Regions from separate parts of the Marinobacter halotolerans genome, predicted to be linked through region 1. Evidence: predicted binding sites of a transcription regulator. Region 1 holds the regulator's gene; each other region holds the start of a gene.
The links. Region 1 encodes sigma-54, which starts transcription at its own class of promoters, with help from an activator protein. Its sites were predicted from a motif close to ANTGGCATNNANNTTGCTNT; they were not measured.

Region 1 (6,668 bases):
GGGTGTCGAGCTGATCGTTGCTCAGGTCCAGCATGCGCTTACCCAGATCCTGCAGTGCCTGCATTTCCCGTTTTAGCTGGGATTTGCTGGGGCCGTCGTATTCCGGCGCGTCGTTATTATCGTAAGGATCTGTCATAGATTGAGCCTGATTGTCGGATTACGCATACACAAGCGTGGCGAGACCAAGAAATGACATAAAGCCAACACAGTCAGTCACCGTCGTGAGTATCACACTACCTGCAAGCGCCGGGTCAATATTGCGGGATTTGAGGAACAGCGGTAGCACCGTACCCACCAATGCGGCAGCAACCAGATTGATGATCAGTGCCGCAGCGATGATGAATCCGATCATCAGGTCGCTGAACCAGAATGAAGCGGCGGTGGCGACCACCAGCGCCCAGAGAAGGCCATTCAGAGCCCCGGCCACAAATTCACGATTCAGCAGCCAGGCCACGTTGGCGCCGCTGATCTGGCCAACGGCCATGCCCCGGATGACCAGGGTCAGGGTCTGGCTGCCGGCAATGCCGCCCATGCTGGCGACGATTGGCATCAGCACGGCCAGCGCCACAACCTTCTCGATGGTGCCCTCGAAAAGGCCGATCACCGCTGACGCGGCAAAGGCTGTCAACAGATTGATACCCAGCCAGATCGCACGGCGGCGGGTGGTTTTCAGAATCGGCGCGAAGGTATCTTCGTCTTCGTCCAGACCCGCCATGCTCATCAGCGAGTGGTCGGATTCTTCCCGGATAACGTCAACCACGTCATCGATCGTAATCCGGCCTAGCAGTCGGCCCTCTTCGCTCACCACCGGTGCGGATATCAGGTCGTAGCGCTCGAACAGGGTCGCAACCTTGTTGTCCGACAGGGTCACGGGAATGGGTTCAATATCCGTATCCATGACTTCCCGCACCGTGGACGCCGGATTTGACACCAGCATCTTGGTGATTGGCAGCATACCGATGAATTCGTCCCGCCGGCTGACCACGATCAGACTGTCGGTCATCGGGGGCAGGTTCCGGTGCCTTCGAAGGTAACGCAATACCACGTCGATGCTGATGTCCGGCCGCACCGTTATGGTGTCGGTGTTCATCAGGCCGCCGGCGGTGTCCTCCGGGTAGGAGAGAACTTCCTCAACCCGTTGCCGGTCCTGCTCGTCCATGGTGTCCAGGACTTCCTGGATAACCGTATCCGGCAGTTGCTGCAGAAGGTCGGCCAGGTCGTCCGACTCGAAGTCCTCGATGATGTCCGCCAGTTCCTGGGCGTTCAGCTGGCTCAGGAAGTAACTACGGATGTCATCGTTCAGATACTGGAGGACTTCACCTTCCAGCTGTTTGTCGACCAGGTTCCACAGCAGAGCACGCTGGCGCGGCGGCGACGATTCCAGGAGGTGGGCGATATCGCTGGGGCTCAGGCCCCCGTTCAGGATACGGGCGACCTGCTTGAGCGCGCCACTGTCCAGCGCTTCGCTCAGTGAGCGAAGGCGTTGGCGAGCCTGGCTTTTTTCAAGGATATCGGTCATAGAGCACCCGCAGTCAGAAAACTCTCGCATTATAGCGGAGTTAGGCTGGCCTGGTGAGAAAGAGTTGTAGGTGAATATCGTAGAGCGCTGTGCGCGGCCTCTATTCGCCTTCGCCAAAATAATCGTTGATCAGGGCCGCCAGAGCTTCAACTGCCCGGTCTTCGTCATTGCCTTCGGCAATCAGCTCTACTTCCACACCCTGACTGGCGGCCAGCATCATCACGGGCATGATACTTTTTGCATCTACCTTCCTGCCGTTGCGGCTGATGTGCACGGAGCTTTCGTACTCCGAGGCGGTGGCGACCAGTTTGGCGGCGGCCCTGGCATGCAGCCCCAGCTTGTTGATAATGGTGATGGTGCGGCGAACCATAGAATCAGGTTTCCCGGCTTTGCAGATGCGGAAGTTCGGTGTGGCGAACCTGGACGTTGCTGTACTTGCCCTGGAAATAGCGGCTGAGCTGTTCACAGATATAGACCGACCGGTGTTGGCCGCCGGTGCAGCCGATGGAGATGGTCATGTAGCTCCGGTTGCTGTCGGCGAAGGCCGGTAGCCAGTTCTCCAGATAGCCGGTCAGATCTTCGACCATTTTTCCGCTGAGCGGGTCTTTTTCGAGAAAATCGATGACCGGCTGATCCGTGCCCACGAAGCGCCGCAGGGCGGTATCCCAATAGGGGTTTGGCAGGCATCGGACATCGAACACAAAATCCGAATCCAGAGGCACCCCGTGCTTGAAGCCGAAAGACTGGAACAGCAGTGCCAGTTCCTGTTGCCGCCGACCGGCAACCCGCTGTTTGACCATGTCGCGGAGCTCGTACATCGACATGCCGGTGGTTTCGATATAAAGGTCAGCCAGCCGGGACAGGGGCTCCAGGAGCTGCTTTTCGTTACCAATGGCTTCCCGAAGGGAGGTTCTGTCATCGCTCAAAGGGTGTTTGCGGCGTGTGGCGTGAAAACGCTGGAGGAGGGATTGTTCGTCCGCATCCAGGTAGATGATCTCGACTGTCACACCGGTCTGCTGCAGGCTGTGGTAGAGGCTTTCAAAGTTGCTGAGTTCGCCGGAGAGGTTACGGGCATCGATGCTGACCGCCATTTTGGCCAGCCTGCCGCCGGATGACTGCCCGGTCGCCTCCTGGATCAGAGGAACCAGCAGGCCGATGGGCAGATTGTCGATACAGTAAAAGCCCAGATCCTCGAGTACATGCAGTACTGTACTTTTACCGGAACCAGAGCGGCCGCTGACAATGATCAGTTTCATGCCGGGTCACCTCAAAGACGAAAGATTTCAGGGGCTGTCGGCGAGCATCTGCCGGTAGAGCGTTTCTCCATCCGTACACTGACGCAGATGGTCACAGAAGGCGCGATCATTGAACTTCTCGGCAATCTGGCTCAGCAGCTCGAGGTGTTCACTGGTTGCCTCTTTCGGTACGACGAGGGCAAACACAAGATCCACCGGTTGGTTGTCGATGGCATCGAAGCTGACACCTTCCTCCAGTGTCATCAGCAGGCCAACGACGTGGTCCAGCCCGTCCAGACGGCAGTGGGGGATGGCGATACCCTGGCCAATGCCGGTGCTGCCCAGTCGCTCTCTGGAGACCAGATTATTGAATATCTGGGCGTCGCTGAGGGTTTCATCGCGGTGCTGAATCTGTTCCGCGATGGTTTCCATTACCCGCTTCTTACTGGAGGCCGGCACCCTGCAGAGTGTCAGTTCCGGGGCGAGAATGTTCTCGATGGTCAGGGTTGTGTCGGTCATGAATCGACGTCAGTTCCGTAAAAAAAGGCTGCGGCACCTTTCAACTCAAAGCCGGTGGCGAGTAGGCCAATGGCTTGTAAGTCAGCGCCGCAGCTCGATTAGTGACATGCAGGTTTCGGTCTGCCTAGCGGGCGCCGTTGCCGTGCATCCGGTCTACATTCTTTTCTTTGTGCTTGAGTATCTGTCTGTCCAGCTTGTCTACCAGGGCGTCAATCGCCGCGTACATATCCTCGTTCTCAGCCTTTGCGTGAATCTCACCGCCAATCACATGGAGGGTCGCCTCCGCCATTTGCCGCACTTTCTCAACCTCAAGGGTCACCTGACAGTTGCTGATATGGTCAAAGTGACGCTCTAGCTTTTCAAATTTTCCGGAAACGTAATCTTTCAGTGCGGGAGTCAGTTCTACGTGATGGCCTGAAATATTGAGTTGCATTGGCGTCTCCTGTTGTCTGCGAACGGGTGAGTCCTACACCAGTCGCTTTCTTTCGTTGGATGGAGGAATGTGCATTGCCTCGCGGTACTTGGCCACTGTCCGTCGGGCCACTTTTATACCCTGGTCCCCTAGCATGGCTGCAATTTTGCTGTCGCTCAATGGCTTTTTCGGCGTTTCCGCTGAAATCAGTTTCCTGATCATTGCCCGTATGGCGGTCGAGGAACATTCGCCGCCCTCGTCAGTACTGACATGGCTTGAGAAAAAGTACTTGAGCTCAAAAATGCCCCTGGGGGTATGCATGTATTTCTGCGTGGTTACCCGGGATATGGTGGATTCATGCATTTCCACCGCCTGGGCAATGTCCGACAGAATCAGCGGTTTCATCGCCTCTTCGCCATGATCAAGAAAGCCCTGCTGGTGCTCGACAATACGCGTTGCCACCTTTAGCAGGGTTTCGTTACGGCTTTGCAGGCTTTTGATGAACCATTTTGCCTCCTGCAGCTGATCCCGCAGGTAGGTGTTGTCGGCGCTGCTGTCTGCACGCTTGATAAGTGAAGCATAGCTGGCATTCACACGAATGCGCGGGGCAATTTCAGGATTGAGTTCCACGCGCCAGCGCTCGTTGTGCTTCCTGACAATGACGTCCGGGATGACGTAATCCGGTTCGCCCTGATCAATGGTGTCTCCCGGGCGCGGATTCAGCGCCGTGATCAGCGCCAGAACTTCCCGAAGCTGATCTTCTTTCAGGCGACTGCGCCGCAGAAGCTGCGCGTAATCCCGGTTGCCAAGCAGGTTGATGTAGTGGGTGATGACCAGTCTGGCCTGGGCCAACCAGGGTGTATCGGGCGGGAGCTGATTCAGCTGGATCAGTAGACATTCCTGGAGATCCCGGGCGAAAACACCGGGCGGATCGAAATGTTGCAGACGGTGAAGCACGGCTTCGACTTCGTCCAGCTCCAGCGGGTCTTCGTCCGATTCCTCGACCATGCCGGAGTGGATTTCTTCCAGTGGCGAGGTGAGGTAGCCGTTGTTGTTCACTGCATCAAGTAGCGCGTGGGCGATGGCCTGATCCCGCTCACTCAGTGGTGTGAGATTTAGCTGCCATTCCAGGTGATCCCGCAGGGTTTCGGTCGGGGAGTTGCGGGTCTCGAAGTCGTGGTCGTTTTCGTCGTCGTTTCGGGCGGCCGGGGCAGGAGCTGACTGATAGATATCGTCCCAGGCGGTGTCGACGGGCAGGTCATCCGGGATTGTGTCGGGACTGTCGGTTTCCGATGCCCAGTCCGGGCCGTTTTCCGATTCGTCCCAATCACTGGAGGCCTCGGTTTCCGCGGCGCTGGCTGTGTGCTCTTCGTTATTCGCCGCGTCCTGTTCATCGCGCTCGGACTCCGCGGTATCACCGACCTGATCCTCTTCCTCGGACGTTTCCAGCATGGGGTTGGATTCCAGTGCCTGCTGGATTTCCTGCTGAAGGTCTAGCGTCGAAAGCTGCAAGAGGCGGATGGCCTGTTGCAACTGGGGCGTCATGGTCAGGCTCTGGCCCATCTTTAATTGTAATGAGGCTTTCATAACCATGATTCAGGGTCCGTCACTCGGTCTCTCAGGTGCAAGGCGTTGACAAAAACTCTATGTATGTTGGCAACTTGCCATACCAAGCAAGTTCTTTGCCGAGTGTACTTGCTTGCGGATGGCAAAACAATTGGCTGCTGTGCCTGTTGTCACGGGGATTCATACTAAAGCCTGAACTCGTTACCAAGGTAAACTTCCTTGACCTGCTGGTTGGCGAGGATCTGCTCAGCGTTGCCGGAGGCAATAATATGTCCGCCGCTGACAATGTAGGCGTTCTCGCAGATGTCGAGGGTTTCGCGCACGTTGTGATCGGTGATCAGAACGCCTATGCCCTTGTCCCTCAGGTGGCGGACAATCTGCTTGATGTCGCTGACGGAAATAGGGTCTACGCCGGCAAAGGGTTCGTCCAGCAGTATGAAGGCCGGCTCCATGGCCAGGGCCCTGGCGATTTCCACCCGCCGGCGCTCACCGCCTGACAGCGCCATGCCAACGCTGTCGCGAATGTGGTTGATGTGAAACTCTTCCAGCAGTTCTTCGGCCTTGGCTTCCCGCTCACTGCGTTTCAGCTCTGATCGGGTCTCCAGAATAGCCATGATGTTGTCGCGAACGGTCAGTTTGCGAAATACCGAGGCTTCCTGGGGCAGATAGCCGATGCCCTGGCGCGCGCGGCCATGCATGGGCAGGGGAGTGATGTCCTTGCTGTCGATGGTCACGCGGCCGTTGTCGGCGGGTACAAGCCCGACAATCATATAAAAACAGGTGGTTTTGCCGGCGCCGTTGGGGCCAAGGAGGCCGACTATCTCGCCACTTCTGATTTCCAACGAGACGTCGATGACCACTTTTTTCTGCTTGTAGCTTTTCGCCAGATTACTGGCTCTCAGAACTGCCATCCGGTCCCTTCTTGTCAGTGCTGCGTGGCTGAATAACCATTTCCACCCGGCCGTCGCCACCACCGGACTCGTCGGAGCCCTCGGCGGTCACGATACGTTCGGCGCTATCATAATGAATGACCTGCCCGCGAAAAAGGTTTCCGCCCTGCTCAATCACAGCCTCGCCTCTGAAAGTGACCCGGTTGTCCTCCGCCGACCACTGGATTTCCAGGGCGCGGGCATCGGTTTCTCCCTGGCCTTCGACGGCTGGTTGCCGGTACCTGGCCGGCTGGCCTGAAGCCTGAATCCGGCTCACGCCTTCCTCACTTCGGGTAACGGTGACCCGTTCGGCCGTCAGGCGGATGTCGCCCTGGGTCATCTCTACTGAACCGGTATAGGTTGCAACGCCCTTGCTGTCATCCAGGCGGGCCGTGTCGGCAGTGACGCGGATGGGGGTATCCGACTCCAGATTGAACGCAGCCACCGGCGGTGCCAACAGCATCAGCACAAGGTAAAACAGAATGCCG
Region 2 (6,668 bases), on a different contig from region 1:
TCGGGAAGACGACCAGGTGGCGCTGGTGGAAAAATACGCCAGGCACACCGGGCTCTGGGCCGACAGCCTGAAAACCGCGGAATACGAGCGGGTGCTGACGTTTGACCTGTCCACCGTGGAGCGCACACTGGCTGGCCCGTCCAATCCCCATGCCCATCTGCCCACCTCCGACCTGGCCAAAGCGGGTATTGCCGGCGCCTGGGAACAGGAAGAGGGCAAAATGCCCGATGGCGCGGTGATCATCGCGGCCATTACCAGCTGTACCAACACCTCCAACCCCAGAAACATGGTGGCCGCCGGCCTGATCGCCCGCAACGCCAACAAATTGGGCCTGACCCGCAAGCCCTGGGTGAAATCCTCCCTGGCACCGGGCTCCAAAACCGTCAAGATGTACCTGGAAGAAGCCAACCTGATGTCCGAGCTGGAAGACCTCGGCTTTGGCGTAGTGGCCTTCGCCTGTACCACCTGCAACGGCATGAGCGGCGCCCTGGATCCAAAGATCGCCCAGGAAATCATGGACCGGGACCTGTTCTCCACCGCGGTACTGTCCGGCAACCGGAACTTCGACGGGCGGATTCACCCCTACGCCAAGCAGGCATTTCTGGCGTCGCCGCCGCTGGTGGTTGCCTACGCCATCGCCGGCACCATCCGCTTCGATATCGAGAAAGACGCTCTGGGATATGATCAGGACGGCAAGCCCGTCACCCTGAAAGACATCTGGCCGGACGATGCGGAAATCGACGCCATCGTGAAAGCCAGCGTCAAACCGGAGCAGTTCCGCAGCACCTACATCCCGATGTTCGATGTCACGAAGAAAGAGCAGGCCAAGAGCAACCCGCTCTACGACTGGCGCCCCATGAGCACCTACATCCGCCGCCCGCCATACTGGGAAGGCGGCATGGTAGGCGAGAAGGCCCTCAAGGGCATGCGCCCGCTGGCCGTGCTGCCGGACAACATCACCACCGACCACCTGTCGCCGTCCAACGCCATCCTGATGGACAGCGCATCTGGTGAATACCTGCACAAAATGGGCGTGCCGGAGGAAGACTTCAATTCCTACGCCACCCACCGTGGTGACCACGAGACAGCCCAGCGCGCCACCTTTGCCAACCCGAAACTGTTCAATGAAATGGTCCGGGATGAAAACGGCAAGGTGAAGCAGGGTTCCCTGGCGCGGATCGAACCGGAAGGCAAGGTCACCCGCATGTGGGAGGCCATTGAAACCTACATGGACCGCAAGCAGCCGTTGATCATCATCGCCGGCGCCGACTACGGCCAGGGCTCCTCCCGCGACTGGGCCGCCAAGGGCGTCGCCCTGGCGGGTGTGGAAGCCATCGTGGCAGAAGGCTTCGAACGCATCCACCGCACAAACCTGGTGGGCATGGGCGTGATGCCGCTGCAGTTCAAGGAGGGCACCACGCGCCATACGCTGAAAATCGATGGCACCGAAACCTTCGATGTGGAAGGCGCCGTGTCGCCAAGGGCGGAACTGGTACTGACCATTCACCGTGCGAGCGGCGAATCCGAACGCGTGCCGGTAATCTGCAGGCTGGATACGGCGGAGGAAGTGTCGATCTACAGGGCGGGCGGTGTGCTGCAGCGCTTTGCCGAAGATTTCCTCCAGTCGGAGGGAGCGGCATGAAACCCCAGATAAAAATCCCCGCCGCCTATATGCGCGGCGGCACGTCAAAAGGCGTTTTCTTTCGCCTGCAGGATTTACCTGAGATTGCACAGCAGCCCGGCAAAGCGCGGGATGAACTGCTTCTGAGGGTCATCGGCAGCCCTGACCCCTACCAGAAACACACCGACGGCATGGGCGGCGCCACCTCCAGCACCAGCAAAGCGGTGATTCTGGCGGCGCCTACCGAGCCGGACCACGATGTCGACTACCTGTTCGGCCAGGTCTCCATCGACAAACCCTTCGTCGACTGGAGCGGCAACTGCGGCAACCTGAGCGCCGCTGTCGGGGCCTTTGCCATTAGCGGCGGATTTGTTAGCCCGGACCGCATTCCGGAGAACGGCACCTGCACGGTACGTATCTGGCAGGCCAATATTCGCAAAACGATCATTTCCCATGTGCCCATCACCAACGGCGAAGTGCAGGAAACCGGCGATTTTGAGTTGGACGGCGTGACTTTCCCGGCGGCAGAAATCAAGGTGGAATTCATGGACCCGGCGGACGGCGAGGGCGCCATTTTCCCCACCGGCAACCTGATCGACGATCTCGAAGTGCCCGGCCTGGGCTCGCTGCAGGCGACCATGATCAACGCCGGCATTCCCACCATCTTCCTCAACGCCGAAGCCATCGGCTTCAAAGGCACCGAATTGCAGGAGGACATCAACAACGACCCGGGCGTGCTGGAGACATTTGAAACCATTCGTGCCCACGGTGCGGTAAGAATGGGTCTGATAGACAACATCGAACAGGCAGCAAGCCGGCAGCACACGCCGAAGATTGCGTTTGTCGCGGAACCGACCGATTACCAGGCTTCCAGCGGCAAACAGATCAATGCAGACGACGTGGACCTGCTAGTGCGGGCGCTCTCCATGGGCAAACTCCATCACGCGATGATGGGAACCGCCGCCGTGGCGATTGCCACCGCCGCAGCCATTCCCGGAACCGTGGTGAACCTCGCCGCCGGTGGCGGGGACCGCACTGAAGTCGTGTTCGGTCATCCGTCCGGAACCCTGAAAGTAGGCGCAGAGGCAGAGATCACTGACGGTAACTGGGCGGTGAAGAAGGCGATCATGAGCCGAAGTGCCCGGATTTTGATGGAGGGCTCGGTGCGGATTCCCGCGTCAGATTTTTTAACAGGTGAATAAAACGCCTGCTTTGTAAATATCTGACATAGGGCGCTTTCCTTTATCTGGTTTGGTTTTTGCGTTGTGAAGAATTCATCAATGGAAATCACGGAGGAAGTGACAATGATGAATCACAACGCAAAAAAACTTGCCGCAGCGGTTAGTTTCAGCCTCTTTGCCGGCAGTGCAGCCGCTGTGCCGTTTTCAGAAATCAGGATCGGTGACAACGACGGGTTTGGCTATGACGCTGACCCCAATTTCGCGAGCCTCACCGGTGATGGTGGCGCAGCCGATCGGAATTCAGATGGCCATCTGGGTCCTACGGATGTCTTGCCCAGCCACAATGGCGACAGCACCGTTGCGACCGGTTCCGGTGACGATTTCGATAATCGTAATGGGGAGTCTGTGTCAGGCACTGGTTTTACAGATACGGGAACCCAGGGCACAGAGTTTACCGATATCAGCCTGTCCACCAGTTACGATTCGTCTTCCTCGAGCAACCAGGTGTATAACGCAAACGATGGAACGTCAGGTAGCGGAGGTACTTTCCCTGCGGGTTCGTCCACAAGCCTGCCAAACCAGCCTGGTTTCTCTTTCCTTTTCGAAGTATCACAGTCAGACATTTTGGCTGGGACACCCATCTTCTTTAACATGGTCTTCGCGGACTATGACGTTACTCCGGCCGCTATCGACTTTGTTTTTGCGTCTGGCAGTAAAACAATTGGCGTCACTCCGCAGAACAACAGCTCCAACGATGGGTTGATTCAGGGCGCATTCGCCACTCTGGATTTCTATGACGTGTTCACAAACACTGGCAGTGGCATCTGGGGTGGCGAGGTAGCTGTAAACTTCGACGCTCCAAGGGAGCCTTACACCGCATTTGACTATGTTGAACTGAGTGTGGAACCTCTGGTTGTGGACGTTCCTGAGCCCGGCACTCTGGCGCTTTTTGCGCTAGGCCTGACAGGGCTTCTGAGTGTGAGAGGTATGTCGCGCAGGGCGGCGTGATGCAGATTGGTTTTGTTTAAGTGGTACGGAAAACCGGGGCAGTTGCCCCGGTTTTTGTTGTAGCCATGAAATCTCAGGCCTTGCGGCGTGAGAGGCCGAGGCCCAGCAGGCCAAGCCCCATCAGGGCCAGGGTTGCTGGCTCCGGAACCGCTGTGGCGGTGATGCTGAAGCCGGTACGGCCGCCGTGATCTTCTCTAAGCAGCTGCAGGTAGTGGGTGCCAGCGCCCAGGGTTGTTCCAAACGAATACTCCCCAGCGAAGTCGCCACCGGGTGCCATGGCACCAAAAACGTAGCCGCCGTTGATCCAGGCATAGATTCCGTTGTCGATTCCGATATCAACCGTCACTGTGGCAGACTCGGTGAGTTCGAACTCATAGATGATCGCAGTCTCGTGGTTCACGGTCCATGTAGCGGGAATGTCCATCAATCCTGACCAATTAGCCGAGAGATTCGCAGGATCGGTCAGCCAGTTGCCCAGCGCTGGGGTTGAATCCAGAGTCGGCTCGCTCAGCGGATTTTGAAGCGGGTCACCCTCAGAAACGTTTGGTGCAGGGAAATAAACCGGGTCTGATCCATCGTAGGTTGAATAAAGATCGCCCAGATTATTGTTGTAATAACCCTGTGTGGAACCGTCGATGATCACGGTCGCAGAGGCAACACTGGCAAAAAGGCTCAGGGCGGCGCCGGCGAGGATTTGATGGGATGTTTTCATAACTTACTCCGTTGACTTCATGGGGATACTACCAACCCAGTCGTCTAAGCAAGTTTGAAGCCAAGAAAATAAATCTATTTAAAACATGGCTCTAGGGGGTTTCCTGGTCAAGCTACTCCAGGAAGTGTAAATAAAACCGACGTATCTGGGTTCGCTGAACTCAGCGGCCAAATAGTCTAGGCTGATAGTAGTGCCAATCGCAGGAGTATCCAGCGTATGACCACCAACGCCGAACAGAACCAACGCCCTGATTACGATCAGGTGATCCAGCAAATCGCCGATTACACCCTTAATTACCGCATAAGCAGTGAGGAAGCCTGGAACACGGCCCGCTACTGCCTGATGGACACCCTTGGCTGCGGGCTGCTGGCCCTGCGCTTCCCGGAATGCACCAAACATCTGGGGCCACTCGTGGAAGGCACGCTGGTTCCCCACGGCGCGCGAGTGCCAGGCACCCAGTTCCGACTGGACCCAGTGAAAGCCGCCTGGGACATTGGCTGTATTATTCGCTGGCTGGATTACAACGACACCTGGCTGGCAGCAGAGTGGGGGCATCCCTCGGATAACCTGGGCGGCATTCTGGCGGTTGCGGACCATCTCTCCCAGAAGCGCATTGCGGAGGGCTACGCGCCAATCACCGTAAAATCAGTGCTGGAAGCCATGATCATGGCCCACGAGATCCAGGGCGTGCTAGCGCTGGAAAACTCCTTTAACCGCGTCGGGCTGGATCACGTGGTATTGGTGAAGGTGGCCTCTACGGCCGTCTGCGCCAAGCTCATGGGCGCCAACCGCGACCAGATGTTGTCCGCCCTGTCCCACGCCTGGGTGGATGGCCAGTCGTTGCGAACCTATCGGCATGCGCCCAACGCCGGCTCCCGTAAATCCTGGGCGGCTGGTGATGCAACCTCTCGGGCGGTAAGGCTTGCGGACATGGCCATGCGGGGCGAAATGGGCGTACCGGGTGCCCTGACCGCGCCCCAGTGGGGCTTCTACGATGTATTGTTCAGCAAGACCAACAAAGACCAGAAGCTGAAGCCGGACGACAAGCGTCAATTTTCTTTACCACAGGACTTCGGCTCCTACGTGATGGAGAACATCCTGTTCAAGATTTCGTTTCCAGCAGAGTTCCACGCCCAGACCGCGGCCGAAGCGGCTGTTCAGCTGCACCCCCAGGTGAAGGGCCGGCTTGATGAGATTCAGAAGATCGTGATCACCACCCACGAATCCGCCATCCGCATCATCTCCAAGCAGGGCAAGCTGGCCAACCCGGCGGACCGGGACCACTGCCTGCAATACATGACGGCCGTCCCGCTGATATTCGGTTCGCTAACCGCTGAACACTATGAAGACGAATTTCACCAGACCCATCCGGAAATCGATCGCCTTCGGGACGTGATGGAAGTCGTGGAAGATCCCCGGTACACCCAGGAATATCTGGAGGCGGACAAACGTTCGATCGCCAATGCTGTACAGGTGTTTTTCACTGATGGAAGCAGCACGGATCAGGTAGCTGTGGAGTACCCCATCGGACACCGCCGGCGCAGAGAGGAAGGCATGCCGGAGCTGGAAGCGAAATTCGCAAATAACCTGAGGACCCGTTTCCCGCCGCAGCACTGCGAGCGCATTCTGGAGGCTTGCCGTGGGGGAGTGGTGCTTGAGCGAATGTCGGTGAATGAGTTCGTGGGATTATTTGTGATTTAAGCTCACTGGAACGCATAATCCTGACCCGGAATCCCGAACTGCGGCTTTTTTTTGGGGGGGATTACCGTTGAGCATTCGAGAAATCCCCGAGCTTATCGGGGACCCTTACCAAAAAACATTTCAGCTGGATTTTTTTCGGCGAAGGACTCCCAGTCCAATTAAACCGAGGCTGAACATCGCCAATGTACCCGGTTCGGGAACGGAAACCGTGGGAGGTGTCTCTTCCTGCGCGTCCTGGTTGCCGAATATTTGTGTCCTTATTTCGATGCTGCCACTAGAGTTGAATTCAGGGAAAGAAAACCCGGTTAAATTCTGGTTTTCTTCCAGTGAACGGATACCGTTTTCTTCTTTGCCACCCTGGCTGAAGTAATAAGAAACACGTGTCGATATATTTGTCGTTAAGCCAAGCCCGTATGTCTTGCCTGTTTCCAGGAACAGCGACAGT
Region 3 (6,668 bases), 1.6 Mb from region 1:
TCTGTTGGTAGGCTTCGAATGCCGCCAGTGAATGCAGCAGTGCGGTCCACTCGAAAAAGGAGCGGGTCGCGTGCTCGTTATGGGATGCGCTGGCCATTTCATGCCGGATGTCCAGCACCCGGGCGGTGGTGTCGGCTCTTTCGATAAACGTACCCAGACGCATGAAATGAAAGGCGTCGGTTCGAAGCAGAGTGCCATAGGCGGCGCCCCGGAAGATGTGGGAGCGGGCCCGGGTCCAGTCAAAGATCTGGCTGGCATTGGATTCAGTAACGCCAGTCTTGCGTAACTCCTTCATTTCAATGTACGACAGGTTGATGCTTTCCCACACGTCTGCGGACAGGCTGCCGCGTACATGAAGTGCGTTGTCCCGGGCGCTTTGAATGATGTTGAACACGCTGGCGGGATGGCGGTCATCCAGCAGCATGAAGTCGATCAGGTTCTGGGGGGTCACATCGCCGTAGAGTTTTTCGAATTCCCCGGACGTGCCGGTGACCAGCAGAGGCACGGATAGCTGCTCTTCCCGGTCTTCCGGAACATCGATCAGCGCCATGGTCAGGCTGATGTCCAGCAGGCGGGCCTGGGATTCAGCGCGTTCCAGATAGCGGGCCATCCAGAACAGGCTGGATGCGTCGCGGCTCAGCATAAGTCGTCCTCCAGCACCCAGGTGTCCTTCGTTCCGCCGCCCTGGGACGAGTTCACCACCAATGAGCCTTCCTTCAATGCCACCCTTGTAAGTCCACCGGGCACCATCTGGACTTTCTTGCCGCTCAATACAAAGGGCCTGAGGTCGAGGTGTCTTGGTGCGATCCCCTCCTCCACAAACGTGGGGCAGGTAGAGAGACTGAGAGTCGGCTGGGCGATGTAGTGATGGGGCTTTGCTTTCAACAGGTCGCGGAAATGACTGATTTCCTTCTTGGAGGCTCTGGGCCCGATCAGCATGCCGTAGCCGCCTGCGCCCTGGGCTTCCTTGACTACCAGTTCCGGCAGGTGCTCCAGCACGTATTTCAGATCCTTGGGTTTGCGGCACTGCCAGGTTGGCACGTTTTTCAGAATCGGCTCCTCGCTCAGGTAAAAGCGGATCATGTCCGGGACGTAGGGATAAATGGACTTGTCGTCCGCCACGCCGGTGCCCATGGCGTTGGCCAGCACTACGTTGCCACTGCGGTAGGCGCCGTAAAGGCCGGGCACGCCCAGCATGGAGTGCGGGTTGCCGGACAGAGGATCCAGGAAGTCATCGTCAATCCGGCGATAGATGACATCCACCTGCTGGGGCCCGATGGTGGTCTTCATGAAGACCTTGTTCTTGCGCACGAACAGGTCGGCACCTTCCACGAGTTCCACGCCCATCTGGCGGGCCAGGAAGGCGTGCTCGAAATAGGCACTGTTGAAGCGGCCCGGTGTCAGGACCGCGACGGTGGGGTTGGGCTTCAGTGATGCGGCCCGCAGGGTTTCACCCAACAGCGCCGGGTAATGATCCACCGGGGCCACCGGTGCTTCCGCAAAAAGTTCCGGAAAAAGCCGCATCATCATCCGGCGGTTTTCCAGCATATAGGATACGCCGCTCGGGCAGCGCAGGTTGTCTTCCAGCACGTAAAAATCGCCGTCGTTGTTGCGGATCAGGTCGATGCCGGCGATATGGGAGTAGAGGTTGCGGGGCAGTTTCAGGTTCTGCATCCCGGGCTGGTACTGGGGGTTGGCAAATACCTGCTCGGCGTTGATGACTCCCGCTTTTACGATGTCGAAGTTGTGGTAGATATCATGCAGGAAGCGGTTGAGCGCATTCACCCTTTGGCGCAGACCACTCTGCAGCTTGTGCCAGTCCGAAGCAGAGATGACCCTGGGGATCAGGTCGAAGGGGATGAGACGATCCGTGCCCTCATCCTGGCCATAGACGTTGAAGGTGATGCCCAGACGCTGGAACAGCACATTGGCTTCACGGCGCTTTTCAGCGATCAGATCCTCGTCCGAGTTGATCAACCAGTTCTCGAGGGTTCGGTAGTGAGGGCGGACGCGATTGTTGGGGTCGAACAGCTCGTCGTAGAGACCGTCCTCCGGAGTTTTTATCAGCATGGTTACACACTTCTCCCTTGGCGGCGTTTATGACGCCGTGTCTGATATCCGGTTTCAGTTCGTTAGAAAGTTCTGTGTAAAACCGCAGCAAATGGTGGGCCAGTATTTGCATTTGGCGGGCAGACCTCAGACTTCAGTAAAGGAGCAGACAGGGGCTTTGTCAAAAACGGGGGGAGTGGCGCGCGTGGCTCACTCCCCCGAAGGGAGGAAAAAGGATTAATCAGTGGCGTTGGCACCGATGCGGTGGATGCTCAGGTCGGCGCCGTTGAATTCTTCCTCTTCGGTGAGGCGGATGCCGGAAACGGCCTTGACCGCACCGTAGACCGCCAGGCCACCGATGAAAGCCACCGCGACGCCGGCAATGGAGCCGATGATCTGGGAGGTCAGGCTGACGCCGCCAAGGCCACCCAGGGCTTCCTGGCCGAAGATGCCGCAGGCGATTGCACCCCAGACACCACAGACGCCATGAAGCGGCCAGACACCCAGTACATCGTCCAGGCGCTCGATCCGGTCCTGAGCCCAGTCAAACAGAAAGACGAAGAGCGCACCGGCAACGCCACCGGTGATCAGTGCACCGACAGGGTGCATCAGGTCGGAGCCTGCACAGACAGCCACCAGGCCGGCGAGCGGACCGTTGTGAATGAAGCCGGGGTCCTTCCGGCCCACAAACATGGCAACCAGCACGCCGCCTACCATGGCCATCAGGCTGTTGACGGCGACCAGGCCGCTGATGCCGTCCATGGTCTGGGCAGACATCACGTTAAAACCGAACCAGCCGACGGTCAGAATCCAGGCGCCAAGGGCCAGGAAGGGGATGCTGGACGGGGCGAAGGCCACCACCCGGCCGTTGCGATAACGTCCGTTACGGGCTCCCAGCAGTAGAACGGCGGCCAGGGCGATCCAGCCACCGACGGCGTGCACTACAACGGAGCCGGCGAAGTCATGGAAAGGTGCACCAAACTGGTTCTCCAGCCAGCCCTGGAAACCGTAGTTGCCGTTCCAGATCATGCCTTCGAAAAACGGATAGACAAAACCGACGATCACTGCAGATGCAATCAGCATTGGGTAGAAGCGGGCGCGTTCGGCGACGCCACCGGAGACGATCGCGGGAATGGCCGCGGCAAAGGTCATCAAAAAGAAGAACTTCACCAGTTCGTAACCGTTGCTGGCGGTAAGCTCGCTGGCACCGGTCATGAAGTGGCTGCCGTAGGCCACGTAGTAGCCGATAAAAAAGTACATCACGGCGGAGACGCCGAAGTCGGTCATGATCTTGACCAGGGCATTAACCTGGTTCTTGTGCCGTACGGTGCCGACTTCGAGGAAGGCAAAGCCGGCGTGCATCGCCAGCACCATAATGGCGCCGATAAGAATGAACAGCGTGTTGGCGCTTTCGGTCAGCGTGTGAACTGCACTGGTGATATCCACTGGGTGATCTCTCCTGAATGGTTAAACGACGTGCCCCGGGGGCGACAATGCATTCAAAGAGGGCAAGCTAAGCAATAGATGTTCCAAAATAATGCATAGGCAGGAAGTTCGGGGGCTAAGAGAGATCGTTGGGTAGAAGCGCCATTACATTAAGCTCGAAAGCGCACGAAAGTAGTGCGCAATGAGCGAATGTGGGCTTTTATGGTGCGCTACCAGGAGATCCGATTGCCGGAGGGGCCCGGTTCTATGGTGGGCTCGAGAAGCGGCTCCTGTTGACCAGAGGGCGCGGAGCCAATCAGTTCCCTAAGCCGCAGAATCTCCTCCTGAACCTTGTCGGACAGGTCGAGGATGATCTCGACCCGTCGGTTTCGGGCCCGGTTTGCAGCAGATGTGTTGGGCACCAGGGGCTGGGTGTCGGCCTTGCCGGTGACGCTGACCCGGTCTGCCTCCAGTTGACCGCGGGCCAGCAACACATTGGCCACGGCGGCCGCCCGGGCGGCGGACAGATTCCAGTTGCTGGCAAACTGGCTGGTATTGATCGGCAGGTCGTCGGTGTGGCCTTCGATGGCGATGTCGCCGGGCATGTCCGCCAGTATCGGAGCCATGTCCAGAAGCAGTCCCTCGAAATCATAGGTTACGTTCGCTGACGCAGAGCCAAACGAGCCCTTTTCCTCGATACGGATGATAATACGTGTCTGGTCCTGAGTGACGCTGATGCGGCCCTCGGCAATGGCCGGTTCCAGCACCTCGAGAATTCTGTCGACGCGCTCGTCCATCTGTTCCTGAACGGCTTCTGCAATTGCCTTGGCTTCGGGACTTTTCAGCGTTTCCAGTTCCGGCTCTTCCGTGGTGGTGGTCTGCTTTACCTGTTCCAGCACGGTGGGCTCGGGCGGCGCCGGGGAAAACTTATCGAAAATCGGACTGGTGCCCTGTGGGATTTCCAGTGCGGGCACTTCACGCTGAACGCCAAAGGCTTTGGAGAGCTCCCCGGCGATCTGCTTGAACTTCTGTGCGTCGATTTCGGAGAACGACAGCAACAGCACAAAAAAGCACATCAGCAGAGACATAAGGTCGGCAAAGGTGACGACCCAGGCCGGAATCCCCGGTTTCTCCTCCTCGGGCAGTTCATCCATGATTGCTAACCTGTGGCCTCTTCAGTTTGCCCCTGCTTCTCACGCTGCTTTGGCGTCAGGTAGCTGGACAGCATCTGTTCCACAACCCGCGGATTGGTGCCTTCCTGGATCGCCACCAGCGCATCAATGTAGAGGGACTGCAGGCGGGCCTCTTCGGTCATCCGCAGTGACAGCTTATCGGCTATGGGCGTTGCAATCATGGTGGCGATCATTGCGCCATAGAGGGTCGTGAGCAGCGCTACCGCCATGGCGGGGCCGATGGACTTCGGGTCTTCCATGTTGGACAGCATCTGGACCAGACCGATCAACGTGCCGATCATGCCCATGGCCGGCGCCACATCCGCCAGGGCGGTAAAGACCTTGGCGCCGGACCGGTTGTGATCGAGGGTCATCAGCCGTTCTTTGTTCAGCAACTGTTTGATAGTGTCGCCATTGTGGCCATCCACCAGCATCTGGATGCCCTGGCCAAGAAATTCGGTGGAAACATCCCGGCCTTCCAGGCCAAGCACGCCCTGCTTTCTCGCGACCTGGGCAACCTCTACCAGCTCATCAATGCTGTCCAGCATGTCCGGTAACCGGAACTTGAACGCCCGGGCGGCCGCTTTGAAGGCTCCGAAAAACTGGACAAAGCTGAACTTCGCCAGCACCACGAGGAGGCTGCCGCCCACAACGATCAGCAGGGACGCAGGGTTTATGAAGACATCAGGCGAAACACCAAGGATAACCGCAGAGGAAATAAGAAGCAGTGCACCGAGCAGTCCAATCAGGGTTGCGAAGTCCAAGACTCCTCCTTGTGTTCTTTCCAGGCTGCGTAACGCAGAAGGTCGGATTCGACCATCGTCAGGCAGAGGGCAACAACGCCCGCATCGTCAATAAAACCAAAACCCAGAATAAGATCCGGAATTACGTCCAGCGGGTTCAGCACGTATACCAGCGCACCGGCGATGGCCGCGATGCTTTTCCACGGCACAGCACGGTAATTGCCTTGCCAGTAGTCACGGAGCATGGAAAACATCAGGCGTATATCGGAACTGAAACGCATCAGCTTGCCGCTGTTGCGGACTTTCTCTTCAATGGCCTGTTGTTTCTCGAGTAATTCGTTGACGTCCTGCTCTCTCACTTTGCCTGCTTCACGGTCAAGCTGCTGTTTTGCTTTGCGATCATTGAATATGGCCATGCAACCGTCGTCCTGTCCGGCATTAATTAGCGAGCCTATCTTCTAACAGGCGCCCTCTGAAGCCAAGGGTTGAAACCGGCCCGCCCGAAGCATTTATACTAACTGGATGGAGAAGTTCATCAAACGTAACGCCGCCTCGTATTCCGACGCGCTGATTCGGGAAGCCCAGGGCCTGCGACTGCTCGATGATACGCTTCGCGCTGCTGGCGTTGAGGGGCCTGGCGCCGTTCGGGTTCCTGAAGTTCTCAGTGTCTCGGAATCGGAACTGGTTATCCCCCGCATCAACCCGGCACCTGCCACCCCCGAGAAGATGGCTGCGCTGGGTGAAGGCCTGGCGCGTATGCATAGGCTGCCTATCGATCGGTATGGGCTTGACGCGGACAACATGATCGGGCTTTCTCGACAAAAGAACACCCTGATGGATCACTGGGGAAAATTTTTCCTGGAATACCGGCTGAGGCCTCAGGTGTCGATGATTGCCGACGGCGGAGTACGCGACGAATTCGAATCCACCCTGGATGCCTGCGGTGAGAGAGTGCAGGTATTCCTTGATGAGCATTGCGATCATCCCAGTGTGCTCCATGGAGACCTGTGGTCGGGAAATGCGATTTTCGACCGCGATGGCCCCTGGCTGATTGACCCGGCCGCCTACTATGGCGACCGGGAAGCCGATCTGGCCATGACTCATTTGTTTGGCGGCTTCTCGCCGGATTTCTACCGAGCCTACCATGCGGTCTATCCCCTGACGGCAGCATACGAGCGGAAGCGGCCCGTCTATAACCTCTACCATACGCTCAACCACTACAATCTGTTCGGCGATTCCTACCTTGGAGCCTGTCGTCGCAACCTTGGCGCCGTTCAGC

Region 2: a site for sigma-54 is predicted at 4,568-4,587, ahead of FPL19_RS13805 (PEP-CTERM sorting domain-containing protein). Genes of this name have one in related genera too.
Region 3: a site for sigma-54 is predicted at 2,155-2,174, ahead of FPL19_RS08730 (circularly permuted type 2 ATP-grasp protein). Genes of this name have one in related genera too.

Annotation. Positions count from the first base shown of each region.
Region 1 covers NZ_VMHP01000001.1:264,324-270,991, reverse strand. Annotated here, with positions in the region: gene yjgA (ribosome biogenesis factor YjgA) at 1-136, opposite strand, end outside; gene mgtE (magnesium transporter) at 158-1,519, opposite strand; gene FPL19_RS01180 (HPr family phosphocarrier protein) at 1,620-1,889, opposite strand; gene rapZ (RNase adapter RapZ) at 1,894-2,775, opposite strand; gene ptsN (PTS IIA-like nitrogen regulatory protein PtsN) at 2,803-3,273, opposite strand; gene hpf (ribosome hibernation promoting factor) at 3,398-3,706, opposite strand; gene FPL19_RS01160 (RNA polymerase factor sigma-54) at 3,740-5,278, opposite strand; gene lptB (LPS export ABC transporter ATP-binding protein) at 5,437-6,162, opposite strand; gene lptA (lipopolysaccharide transport periplasmic protein LptA) at 6,140-6,668, opposite strand, start outside.
Region 2 covers NZ_VMHP01000002.1:749,138-755,805, forward strand. Annotated here, with positions in the region: gene acnD (Fe/S-dependent 2-methylisocitrate dehydratase AcnD) at 1-1,642, shown strand, start outside; gene prpF (2-methylaconitate cis-trans isomerase PrpF) at 1,639-2,823, shown strand; gene FPL19_RS13800 (PEP-CTERM sorting domain-containing protein) at 2,926-3,810, shown strand; gene FPL19_RS13805 (PEP-CTERM sorting domain-containing protein) at 3,884-4,522, opposite strand; gene prpD (2-methylcitrate dehydratase) at 4,739-6,223, shown strand; gene FPL19_RS13815 (PEP-CTERM sorting domain-containing protein) at 6,344-6,668, opposite strand, start outside.
Region 3 covers NZ_VMHP01000001.1:1,896,222-1,902,889, forward strand. Annotated here, with positions in the region: gene FPL19_RS08725 (alpha-E domain-containing protein) at 1-643, opposite strand, end outside; gene FPL19_RS08730 (circularly permuted type 2 ATP-grasp protein) at 637-2,070, opposite strand; gene FPL19_RS08735 (ammonium transporter) at 2,287-3,495, opposite strand; gene FPL19_RS08740 (MotB family protein) at 3,705-4,628, opposite strand; gene pomA (flagellar motor protein PomA) at 4,634-5,410, opposite strand; gene FPL19_RS08750 (YkvA family protein) at 5,392-5,805, opposite strand; gene FPL19_RS08755 (fructosamine kinase family protein) at 5,912-6,668, shown strand, end outside.